4 regions of the Rufibacter aurantiacus genome follow, and region 4 is predicted to be linked to each of the others. Evidence: riboswitches for the same ligand, from Rfam matches in the RefSeq annotation. Region 4 holds a riboswitch; each other region holds the start of a gene.
The links. A riboswitch is a leader RNA that binds a small molecule or an ion and turns the genes downstream of it on or off. The one in region 4 is predicted to bind S-adenosylmethionine.
Positions count from the first base shown of each region.

Region 1: linked by a shared signal. The riboswitch ahead of J3P34_RS01120 (M14 family metallopeptidase) and the one ahead of J3P34_RS06685 (hypothetical protein) in region 4 are both predicted to bind S-adenosylmethionine.
Region 2: linked by a shared signal. The riboswitch ahead of J3P34_RS00775 (ATP-grasp domain-containing protein) and the one ahead of J3P34_RS06685 (hypothetical protein) in region 4 are both predicted to bind S-adenosylmethionine.
Region 3: linked by a shared signal. The riboswitch ahead of J3P34_RS01130 (SusC/RagA family TonB-linked outer membrane protein) and the one ahead of J3P34_RS06685 (hypothetical protein) in region 4 are both predicted to bind S-adenosylmethionine.

Region 1 is NZ_JAFMSV010000001.1:281,688-284,780, reverse strand. It holds gene J3P34_RS01120 (M14 family metallopeptidase) at 1-1,830, opposite strand, end outside; SAM riboswitch class I at 2,215-2,320, opposite strand; gene J3P34_RS01115 (AMP-dependent synthetase/ligase) at 2,763-3,093, shown strand, end outside.
Region 2 is NZ_JAFMSV010000001.1:196,182-199,274, forward strand. It holds gene J3P34_RS00770 (sensor histidine kinase) at 1-1,176, shown strand, start outside; SAM riboswitch class I at 1,420-1,520, shown strand; gene J3P34_RS00775 (ATP-grasp domain-containing protein) at 1,925-2,908, shown strand; gene J3P34_RS00780 (LLM class flavin-dependent oxidoreductase) at 2,911-3,093, shown strand, end outside.
Region 3 is NZ_JAFMSV010000001.1:289,191-292,283, forward strand. It holds gene J3P34_RS01130 (SusC/RagA family TonB-linked outer membrane protein) at 1-1,430, opposite strand, end outside; SAM riboswitch class I at 1,907-2,010, opposite strand; gene J3P34_RS01135 (phospholipase D-like domain-containing protein) at 2,729-3,093, shown strand, end outside.
Region 4 is NZ_JAFMSV010000002.1:301,906-304,998, reverse strand. It holds gene J3P34_RS06695 (hypothetical protein) at 1-487, shown strand, start outside; gene J3P34_RS06690 (hypothetical protein) at 606-1,097, opposite strand; SAM-I-IV-variant riboswitch at 1,479-1,574, shown strand; gene J3P34_RS06685 (hypothetical protein) at 1,687-2,550, shown strand; gene J3P34_RS06680 (hypothetical protein) at 2,884-3,093, shown strand, end outside.

The DNA of each region.
Region 1 (3,093 bases), on a different contig from region 4:
ACTGCCAAGGTCAATGCCTTTGGCGCTGAATCCGCTGTTCACTGAGGCAATTTTGATTTTGCGATCGGCGACTACTTTCTGTATGGCTTTGTACAGCGAGTCAGACGAGATTTTCTGGGAGGCAACCGGAATGGTGATGGCTCCGGGTAGGTAGTCTTTGGCACCCGCCGTAGTATTGGCCGTGAAAGGTTTCAGGGCCGTTTGGGCCGTCACTCCCAGGGATTGCAGCTGGTACAAGGCGCCGGCGGTGTTGTAATCCGTCCAGTCCAGGAGGTAGGCGTAGTTGCTTTTAGGCGGGGCTGCGGCGGTAAGGGCGGGCAAGGACGTCAATTTGTTTCCGCGGTTCACCGGTTTGGTGGCGCCCACGTGCGGCAGGCCATAGGCCAGGGCCAGGGTCCAGGTGGAGGCATCGTAGAACACACTGTCGGGTAGATTGGTGTTTTTGGCGAAGATGGATTCCACCAGGCGGTACTGCGGTTGTTCGGTGGGCACTACAAAGGTTTTTCCTTTCTCGAATGCGGTGCCGTTGATGGTCTGGTTGCCGGGTAGTTCATACACCTCAATCTTGTGGGCCAGCAACAGCTCGGTGAAATTGCGCAGGCGGGTGGCATCGTACTTCTCGCCGTACACATAGGCTTTCACCGGATTTTGGCGGCCATCGGCGAGGCCGGATTTGTAGAATTCGCGCTGGTGTTTCAGGAAAGTCTCGCGGTTCTCAACGGCGCCTTTGACCGTGGCCAAGCCGGTGCTCAGGTGGTTTCGTATCCCGAAGGCGAAGGTCAGTACGCCGGTGGAGTTCTCCTGGCGGTTGCCGCGGGAGCTGGCCTGCTCAGTGGTGATGCCCACGCCGCCCTGGAAATCGGGGTAGGTGGAGCCGTAGCCGGGGTAGATGTTGTCGTACTGTTCTTTGGTGAAGTACAGCGACCCAATCTCATCCAGCGCCGCGGCGTGGTATTTGGCGATGATGACGTTCAGGTTGTCATAGGTGCTGCGGGGCACCAGGTAGTTCTCGGAGCCGTAGGGTTTGCTGGGCTCAAAGTAGTAGGTGGAGTTGGTGCCCATCTCGTGGAAGTCAATGACCACATTGGGGAGCCACTCATGGTAGAATTTCAGGCGGTTTCTGCTTTCCACGTGCGCAATGGGCAGCCAGTCGCGGTTCAGGTCAAACCAGTAGTGGTTGCCGCGGCCGCCGGGCCACACCTCGTGGTGCTCCCAATCGGCAGGGTCCGCTACGGAAGGGTCGCTTTGGTGCACATTGATCCAGTTCGCGTGCCGGTCGCGGCCATCGGGGTTGTGGGCGGGATCGAGTAAGATCACTGCTTCTTTCAGAGCTCGTTGGGTTTCCGGGTCCTGGTTGGCGGTGTAGTAGTAGGCCGTGAGGAGGGAGGCTTCCAGGCTGGAGGCCTCGTTGCCGTGCACGCTGTAGCCCAGGTTCACGAACACGGGTGCGTTGGCAAGGTTGGGCAAGGGCTTGGAGACATCGGCTAACTGCAGGTGCTCCTTCCGGATGTCCTCCAGGCGGGCGTGGTTTTCAGGAGAGGTAATGATAGCCACCACCTGCGGCCGCAGTTCATAGGTAAACCCGATGGTCTGCACTTTCACTTTGTCTGAGAGCCGGTCCAGCTCTTTGAGGTACGCCACCGATTGCTCATAGCGGCTGTGGCGCTCGCCTATGCCGTAGCCCAGGAACTGCTCGGGCGTAGGAATAGCGGCGTCAAAATTCTTCGTCTTGGGAAAGTAATAGCTGCTTTGCGCCAGGGCCGGGACAAGGGTCAGGGTCCAGGCGGCCAGGACCAGAAGCGCCCTGTAAGTAGGTAGAAATGGTTTCATGGTGTTTTAAGGGTGATTTTCTAAAAATGGTTAAAAGCGTAGCGGAGAAAAGACGTTTCCGCAACAGCAAAGGGAGAGGAAGCGATAGAGCGCCGCCAGGGTAGAGGAGAGGCAGGTGTGCAAAGAGGTGCCCCAGGCAAAAGCCGGTTTCTTTACCCTTGCCTGCGCAAGTGCAGTGTACATAAAGAGTGAAACTGAAAAAAGAAGTTAGAAAACAGAGAAGTCCTGCATCAGCGCAGAACGATAAAATTCCGGGAGCCCGGAATATCTAAGAAAGCTAACAGCAGCAACAAGAATGCATACAGGCAGTGGAAAAGCCTGAAGCTGTAGATAACGAAAGATGGTTTGCGTTGGAAAGGTTGCGGCTGCTGAGCATGGTCTGAAAACTTATATTTCCCATTTGGCTGGGCAGGAGTTAGCACCTTTTTAACTTGGTTAACGGTTGCTAGAGGTTCTCAGAGCCTGCTCTCTCCCCTCTTCGGTATAATTTCAAGGCTAAGGTAGAAAGCAAGGGCTTATATAGCAAAAGAAATATAGGTTATTTACAGCCAGGGACACGAGGGCAGTAGATCTGGCAGCTATCACCGGTGTTTGGCTTTAGATGTAGAGAGCATTTTTGGGGCTTTTATTACAAAATAGCCCTTAATCGGATTTAGTAACTCCGATGGCTTACTGCACAAGAGTCAAGAAGGCTTTCATTTTTTCTGGACGGATAGTTGTCTCAGGCGCCGGGAGGTACTTTGGAAAACTCATTTAGAAGCTTTTTAAACGAGTTTTGAGCTGAATGCCGTGCCTGCATAATTCTGATTTGGTGTTCTGAGAAGTGGGTATCTGCTTTCTTCTTTAAGCCGTAAAATACGAGTACTTTTAGCCCGTAAAAATGGGCGATAAAGCTCCTGTGCCCTTTTTAACCTAAATTATCCCTGGAACCCGTGCTGACTCCGAAGAAAGGCTCACCAGAAGAGCCAACCAGATTATTTGATTGCCTGGCGTACCAACTCAAAAACATGCCCCTGGTAGACATGCTCAGCGCCAAAGAGCATGGTGCCTGGTGCAAGTACTCCACCCAGGAAGTGGTAGATACCGTGAACCAATTAAGCGTGGGGCTCTTGGCGCAGGGAATATCTTCCGGAGACGGCACCGCCGAAGGTCGGGACAAGATCGCCATCATCAGTGCCAACCGGCCCGAGTGGATTCTGGTGGATTTGGCTATTCAGCAAATCGGGGCTATCTCCGTGCCCATTTACCCCACCATCAATGATG
Region 2 (3,093 bases), on a different contig from region 4:
TTTCTGAACCAGACCGCGCATGTCACTTTCTTCCGTGGCCTGAATATCTCGCTGGCTCTGGCCTCAGCAATGGCGTTGGGTTTAGAAGGATTGCTTCACCTCAACCAGAAACGCCAATACCCTTTGTGGCTTGTGCAGGCACTGTGCCTGGCCTTCGGGTTTGCGTTTATTTCCTGCTGCCTAGGCATTACGTTCATTGCGCAGTCTAACCCTAGAAACACCCTCACCATGTATTTGCTGGGGCTGGTTACGGTGGCTTTTCTCTGGGACTTTGAGTACTATGAGACCCTGGTGCTGGTCTCCTTAACGGCGCTGGCTTTCACGTTGGTGCTGCATTTCTCCGGCCTCAACCCAGAGCAAGTGGTCCTGAACCAGTGCATGTCCTTTGTGATCCTGCTTTGCTTTCTGGTGCTTTCCCGCCTGATGTACAGCTACCGGGCCAACCATTTCATTCAGCTGAAGGAGATTGAGGAAAAGAACCGCGAGATTCAGAAGATAAGCCAGGCCAAATCTGAGATTTTGGGCGTGGTGGCGCATGACCTGAGAAGCCCTTTCAACAACATTGAGATGATTACCTCTCTGTTGCAGAAGAAGAACCTCACCCCCGAGCAGGAACAACAGTATCTGAACCTGATCTTAACCAGTTGCCAGAACTCGCGCCTTACCATCAATGAGTTGCTGTTCATTGCCCGCGAGGAGCAGCAGGAAACCATTCCGCTGGAGAAAATGGATCTGTGCGCCTTGCTGCAGGATGTGCAAGAAGAATGGCAAACCCAGCTGCAAGGCTCCCGAAACCTGCTGCTCTCCCACCCTGCTACCCCGCTGTACGCCAACCTGAACAAAGAACGCTTCCACCGGGTGTTGAATAACCTGGTGTCCAATGCCGTGAAGTTCACCCCGGCCCAGGGCAAAATCAGGATCAAGGTGCGCGAGGAAAAGAAAAAGCTCCTGCTGGAGGTATCAGACAATGGCATCGGGATTCCAGAAAGGATGCGGCCTTTGTTGTTTGACCGATTCTCCAAAGCCAGGAGACGCGGCCTGCAGGGCGAAAAATCCACAGGTTTGGGCCTGAGCATCTGCCGCCAATTGGTGGAGCAGCACGGTGGCTCCATAGACGTAGAAAGCCAGGAGCGCCAGGGCACCACTTTCCATATCACCTTACCGGCGGCGGTTTAAGTCTCCCATTTCCTTTTCACTTAAGGTGCAGAAAGCTCATCTGTTTTAGGCTTGTTATGGGCAAAACAGCTTCAAAACAGGAAACAAACATCGGTAATAAGTAAGTACAATATGGGAACAACGAGTAATTTGGCCGTAAGCAAATTTCCTGTAGCTACAATAATTTATCCTAAAATTTGGATGCTAACTTTTTCGCTTCCACATTTGCACCCGTAAAGTCGATTATCCCTATCCAAGGGTTTTGATTTATAAAGAAGAAGGGAGAGAACAGGCTCTGTGAACTTCTAGCAACCTACAAAGACAAGGTGCTAATTCCTGCCTAAAGCATTTAGGAAATATAAACCGTAAGAAAACCCATGATGCAGCACACGCTTTCTTCTATTGCCACTTTTCTGAACGATCTGATCACCGGATTATTCGGTCAAACTTTGCAACCTGTTCCGGTTTCTGTGTCTAAGCAGAACCGCTGTTGTTGTTGAGGCGCATCTCGCCGGAAGGGTTCTGAAGAAGCCTGCCCGTTACTACTGTGTTTCCAGTTTTGTACCCGGGTTCATGATTTGCCCCCACATCATTTCTTCTCTCCCTTAAACCGGCTGGCACTTAGGTGCCAAAATTCATCCTCCGTTTTTAATATGATTTTGTAAAAGCAGCCCAGAAAAAGGGTTTTCCATTTGCTTACAACACAATACTCCTCTAAATCTATAGAGATTAGCTAAATAAACACACCACAAGTAATACACGAACTAATATGTCAACTTCTGCATCCGTAAAGCCTATTGCCATCTACCACGAGCACCCAGACTGGTTCAAGCCTTTGTTTGAGGAACTGGACGCCCGCGGCCTTCCATATGTACGCCTGAACGCCGCTGAGCACACCTATGACCTGGCCGAGGACGAAACCCCATACAGCCTGTTCTTCAACCGCATGAGCCCTTCTGCTTACCTGCGCGGCAATGAGAATGGCATTTTCTATACCTTGGGCTTACTTGCCCACCTGGAGCGCACCGGCACCCCAACCGTGAACGGCCACAAAGCTTTCCAGTACGAGACCAACAAAGCCCTGCAGTTGTCTTTGCTGCAGTCACTGGGTCTGCCTTATCCAAAAGCGCGCGTGATCAACCACGCTTCCCAGGCCGTGAAAGCCGCCGAGGGTCTGCGTTTCCCCATCGTGGTGAAAGCCAACATTGGCGGTAGCGGTGCGGGGATCATCAAGTATGATTCTGTAGAAGCCCTGGAGCAATCCGTAGCTAACAACGAGATAGATCTGGGTATTGACCACACAGCGCTGGTGCAGGAGTTCATCCCGGCCCGCGGCGGGTACATCCACCGCGTTGAGACTTTGGGCGGCAAATACCTGTACGCCATCAAAGTGTACACTACCGGCGAGAGCTTCAACCTGTGCCCAGCTGATATCTGCCAGACGACTACCGGTGTGGAACTGGTGCGCAACGCCTGCGCCTTGGACGCTCCTAAAAATGGCCTGAAAGTAGAGGGCTATACCCCGGAGCAGGAAGTAATTGATGCCATTGAGGCCATCATGCAGAACTCAGGTATTGACGTGGGCGGCATTGAGTACATCATTGACGACCGTGACGGCCAAATCTATTACTATGACGTGAATGCCCTTTCCAACTTCGTGGCCGATGCCGTGAATGTGATCGGGTTCAACCCGCACAAGAAGTTGGTTGACTTCCTGGAGAAAAAGGCCCAACTAGTAACTGAGGAGGTATAAGCATGCAGTTTGGATATTGGTTACCTGTATTTGGCGGCTGGCTGCGCAACGTGCCCGATGAAGGCATGACCACCTCCTGGGAGTACGTAAAGAAGTTGGCGCAACGCAGCGAGGATTGGGGCTACAGCCTGGCCCTTATTGCTGAGCTGTATTTGAACGACATCAAAGGCCAGGAAGCCCCGGCC
Region 3 (3,093 bases), on a different contig from region 4:
GCCGGAAGGCCCACGCTGATCTGGGTGTTGTTGTAGACTTTGTCTATGTAGCTGTTGTAGTCCAGGCTCCAGCTTGATTTGAACGACAAGCCCGGCAGAATCTCGTACTCGGCGTACAGGTTCCCGATGAGGCGGTTGCTGTGGCCCTGGATGTTCAGGTTCTCAATCAAGGCCAGGTGGTTGTCAAAGATGCTGTGGCGGGCATAGCTGCCATCCTCGTTGAACACGGGCAAGAACGTCTGCACGTACAGGGAGGAGTTAATCACCCCCTGCGCACTGTTGTCGTTGCGGCTCACGTTACGGTGGCTGTACGCGCCCGAGGCACTGATGCCCACCGTCAGTTTCTCGCTCAGGTTATGGTCAAAGTTGAACCGTCCGCTGAAACGCTCAAACTGGGCAGGTTTCACAATCCCTTCCTGTAAGAAATAACTGCCCCCAATAAAGTACCTGCTTTTGTCTGACCCACCCGAGGCTGACAAATCATAGCTCTGGGTTTTGGCGGTCTGGAACACATCCGGGATGCGGGAATAGGTGGTCTGCTCCTCCGGTAAGCCGCGGCCTCCTTCAGCTTTCGGGCGGAACGGCCGGGCAGCGAAAGCGCCGCCATCGTTCAGGAAAGCCTCATTGATGAGTTCGGCCTCCTGCTGCGCGTTCACTGTTTCATAAAGCTTAGGCGCCTTGGCCCAACCGAAGTACGTCTGAAAACTGATTTTGGAACCCGCATTCAGTTTGCCGCGCTTCGTGGTGATGAGCACCACCCCGTTCGCTCCCCTGGACCCGTAAATGGCCGTGGCGTTGGCGTCTTTCAGTACCTGAATGCTCTCAATATCTGTGGGGTTCAGGTCCGCCAGCGGATTGAAAGTCTGTCCACCTAAACCAAGGTTGCTCAGTGACTGATTGTTGATGAACACGCCGTCAATCACATATAAAGGCGAGTTGCTGGCATTGATGGAAGTGGCCCCGCGCACACTCACGCTGATACCGCCACCCGGCGCGCCGCTGGCCGAGGAAATCTGCACCCCGGCCGCTTTTCCTTGGATGAGTTGGTCGGGAGAAGTAACCGGCAAACCCCGCAGGTCTTCCACGTTCACGGTACTCACCGAGCTGGAAACTGCCCGCTGCGACTGCGTCCCGTAGCCCACTACCACAATCTCGTCCAGGCTTTTGGTGTCTTCTTTCAAGGTCACGTTCACGGTGGCTCCGTTCACCACCGCTTCCACAGACGTGTACCCGATACTGGAAAACACCAGCGTCTGGCCAGATGTTGCCGGAATGGAATAACGCCCCTCGGCGTTGGTGAAGGTGCCGCTGGTAGTGCCTTTCAGCACCACGCTTACGCCTGCCAGGGCTTCGTTGCCTTTGGTACCGGTCACCTGCCCTGTCACCGATTGGGCCTGGGCAAAAGCAGCATGGGTCAGCAATATTGCCAATAATACCCCTAGACTTACTAGACTTTTTAGAGTACTACTTGTATACGTTTTCATTTTTATAAAATAATAAAGACAAGATGATTCTTACCCGGCCTCAGGACGACACCGGTGATTCTTTTAAAGAAGCGAAAGGAGGATGTTAGCGCCTCGAATCCTGTATCAACAACAGCACATTCGGGCGAAGGTGGGCATGGCACCCATGGCTGGGACAGCGGGATAAGTGTGGAAGGATGTTCCGGAGGGAACATAGTTCTCCGGGGAAGAGAAGGGTAAAGAATGGTCCATAATGAACTAAGTTTGAAAAAAAGAAGACAAAAGCGCGCGTCACCGCAGGGTGAACAAGGCTACGCCAGGAAAGATGGAGGTGATGCCAGTTCTAACAGCAACAACAAGCCTGCATAAGCAGGATCTGCCGGGACGCAGGATGGCTGTTAGTAGTAAGGCGGGTGTTCAAACGCTGTAAGTGCATGGTCATTAATTTATAGTTCCCAAAAATGGGCAGGTGTTAGCACCTTTTCGGCGGGGCCGAAGGTTGCTAGAGGGTCCTGGAGCCTGCTCTCTCGCCTCTTCTTTATAAATCTCCAATAAAGATGCCCTAAAGGTAAGGGCACAACTTTTACAAAAACAACCTTTTTGCAGAAAATAATTTTTCCAAGTTTTCCTTAGCACTCCAACCAAATACAAATAATCCAACAAAGCAGAAAAAAATAAGCCCTTCTCCTACTTATAATTCAAATACATTTTTTTGAATCAAATACCCACTAGAAGGTTCACTGTAGAAGAGAATTCTGAAAACAATAAGTCTCTGGCTGTTAACCACCTCCACTCTAAAAGTAGCACGCATATAGTCCCCCTTTGAAGGGGGACATCCAGGCATCGTATCTAAAAAGTGAGTATTTGGAAAGCGACCGCTAGTAGTGTGTTAGCCGTTGTTGGTGTTATCACCAACAACCAAATCTGCGGTGGGCGGCGCAAGGACACCCACAAAGGATTGCCCCTACAGTCGTGAATACGGGTGATCAGCATGTGTTGTCATCCCCCTACCCCCTTCGAAGGGGACGGAATATGTGTTCTTTTTTTAGAGTACTATGCCTACAGAACAATGCCATTAGATTGGAGGAAGGTAACCAGGAAGGTCAAGTTGCCTTTACAGGAGCATTTCTCTGGGTTTTCTTTTTCAGGGCTACTTTTTGGAAAACAGGTAAAAAGCGGGTGTAGCCTAGAGTTTAGGCTGGGTTTAGCAACCCTGTATCTGGTTAGTTTGTATCTTACGCGCCAGAACCCTTAATCTTTCCTCTGTGAAATCTGTCCTTTCGTTGTTCAAGAGTGCCCCTAAAGTAAAAAACGCCGCCTACTTCAGTCCGGGCGAGGATTGTCTGATGGCCATTCTGGAGTTTATCGGGGCGGCTACGGCATCGCTTAAGATTTGCGTGTTCACCATCTCAGATGACCGTATCACCAACGCAATTCTGGCAGCATACCGGAAAGGGGTAGACATTCAACTGCTCACGGATAATGAGAAGCTTTTTGACAAGGGCTCAGACATCAGGCAGTTAGCGCAGGCGGGGATCGCTGTTAAGATAGACAACACCCCTAATCACATGCACCACAAGTTTGCCATCATGGACCACACGCAGGTGCTCACCGGCTCCTATAACTGGAC
Region 4 (3,093 bases):
AGAAAGGTCAAAAGTTATTGAAGAGACCTTTAAGAAACTAATCAGAGAGGATACTTACCTGCATTTGAATTTCGTGGAAGAATTCAAACAGTATAATGCTGTGGAGTTTTCACCAGAATTTAGTGATAAAAACTCCTCTCCAGCGGGGGATAAACATTCTGGTATTAAATATGCCGAAACGAGTTCTTTGGGTGGTGCCTTTGCGGAACAACAGGGAAAGGAAGGCTGGTTTTGTGGCGAAGACTTCATTGAGTTCCGTCAACCTAACTGGAAGAGTTATCTTGACTATTTGAATGAGAAGTATGGCAAAACTCAAACCTGGACTTTCTTCCCCTATCCTTGTGAAGACAGTAGAAATAGGAATTGCAGTGCACTTTATGGTCTTGTTGATATTTTTAATAAAATGAACATGGAACTTGCAATGGAAGGGTTTGAAGAAGATGATGCCGTGATTAGATGGAAGAAGAGAATTGCTCTCAGTGATTGATCAAATATTGCTGGGCTTCATCATCGACGAAGTTTTTGACTAAATGGAATAGTAAGATTTGCTACTATTAATTTATGCTAATCTTCCTATTCCATTTAAGGTGATCCAGTAATAGGCTTTAACTTATTGGATGAAGTTTGTAGTAAGCACCGTCTAAAAGTTCAAAGAACAACTCACCTTTGTGATCTTGCAGTGTGAAGTTAGTATCTGACCAGAAAGTAGAGTTTTCCTCTAAAGATTTTAGAATCTCGCCAGATCTAGTGTTATCTAATGTGCTTAAGAGTTCCTCTTTGGAAACAACTGGTAAGTAAAGCGAAGCAAACCTTGATTTCTCCTCCACTGGAAGTTCACTGAAGTTTTCGTGTAATAATTGCGGGACTAATCTAGATAGCTTCTTTATGTCCTGGTGGAATTTGGCATCTTCGATATTAAGATGAGCAAGTTTGATCTCACCAATTATTTCAACCTGACAAGTTAAGTAGTCATTTCGGTCATTGCTGCCCGAGCTGGCGCTATTTAAAGCAAGTTCAGGGGAAGGGCTGGCATAAACCGAATGCCGTCGGTTGGGAGCTTCGGTTGGGCGTAGTAGCTCCCAGATGTTGTCAATCAAATATGGCACGTTGCTCGGAACCCTACGGGTCTGCAATCCATGATATATCTTGTTTGGATCAAAATTGTGTTTTGGGATTGCTCTAAAAAGGATGTCCATGAATTCAGAAGGATAAACGAGATTGAAGAATTAGACAGGTATGGTATATTTATAATTTGTTTCAATCAGCAACATAGCTTCTTTACCTGTGAAAGCTGCGTTAACTAATGATTTAGACCGATTATTGCTGGACTTAAGAATATTTGAGATTGGTAAGTACAAATAAATACTACTTAGGGAGCTAATCTAGTAAATGTAAGTATTATTTTGATTATATATATTAATTCGCTATATTTGTATTATAATTTATGACTGTCCTGAATAAACCAGTGACAGCATTCTACAAAGCATTAAGAGTGCCTTTAGGTACGGCAACCGGGTTTAAGCTCCATCGGTGCCAAAGCAATGCGCGGCTTCTGCCGAAAAAAAGCTGTAAGCGCTACATCGCCCAAAGCTTTCCTTTTAAAAGTGCCATGGCTCATCCCGGCAGGCTTTTACAGCCTTTCAGTTTGGGTCTTAGGTCAACTATGTTTAATTTTTAAAGCAAATCATGGGCGAACTGTCTTTATTGAGTAACAACATTGAATTAATCTTACAGCATAGCGAGCAGATTAAAACCTATGCACCCTATACCTTCAGCAGACTAATCATAAAGAACCCCCGGAGGCTGGGAGGACAATGGTATGAGCAGAATATGTTCATGGGAGCCTACGTAGAGGTTTGGCATCAATATCTGCAAAAATCACCTGAGCCCGCTATCCTTCCCCTGTATATTGGATCTGGAATGTTTGGTACCATCTATAAGTTCCTGGGGCTTTCCCTGGCAGATAAAGTGCTGGTGAAAAAGGTCCCGGTTGGGAAAATGCACACCTCCTATATGCGGAATCCCATGTGGGCATTTATCCAGACTAACCCCATAAAAGGACTGGGGATCCCCTTGTCACAAGTAGTGGAAGAGATCAAGGCCGGTAAACCGGTGGAAGAAAGGGAGAGTTACCGACTACTGAATTTAAGGGAGGATTTCTACCGATCTGTAGGTGCCATCTCTGGTATCAGGAGCGAAGGGGAGCATGACCTTGCCTACAGTTTGGAGCAGGGGGTGAATTACCAGTTGATGATACAGGTACATGCTATTATACTCCTTGAACTGTCAGATAGGGAGAAAAAAGAGCTGGTGTTTGGGGGAAGTGCCGTCGAGTTGAATGATATGGTGACAGAAACCCGGAAGGACCTTGCCGCTCTTGCCATGGAAGCCGGCTTTACCCACCACAATGTGATGGACTCACGGACCAATTGGGCCAAAGTTAGGTTCACCAGACAGATTTCCTCCATTGATGAGGTTTTGGAAGGAAATACGATTTCATCAATGTGTGGCATGCTGTATGCCATGCGGAAAAGAATCCGACGATTGTAACCAAGGCAGTCAATCCTGCAAGCTTGCGGGAAATTCAAAATAAGAAGCGCACCTTATACCTTTGTATCATGCTTCAACAGCAGGTTTTGTTAACCGAGTTTATAGCTTCTAACAAGAGTTGCTTCTCAAAAGCTCTTAGTAGCTCTGCAACTTTAAGGACTATTCATAGCCAAGGCTTTTAACACTAGACTGTAAGTCTGAGGCCACCTTATTGGTGGTGATACATATATAAATATTCATATTCCTGACTTTGCATTTGCGAAATGTTTCAGTGGCTTTCAATTGGCTGCTCAGAGTCCCTATGCCTGTTTTTTTAATCTTAAAAGATATTCCATGACTAAAACCAATCTCTTCAATTTCAAAAGCACGTTTTTGAATCTTACACAGTACACAGTTCCTTATGGAGAGGAACATACCATCAAACAGTACTTACCAGAGGGCATAGAAGAAGACCTGAACGGTAATTTCTTTATCAGCATTGGAGAGTCAACAACGTTGTTTACTTCCCATTTAGATACTTGCTCTTACTATAGAGAGAAGGTA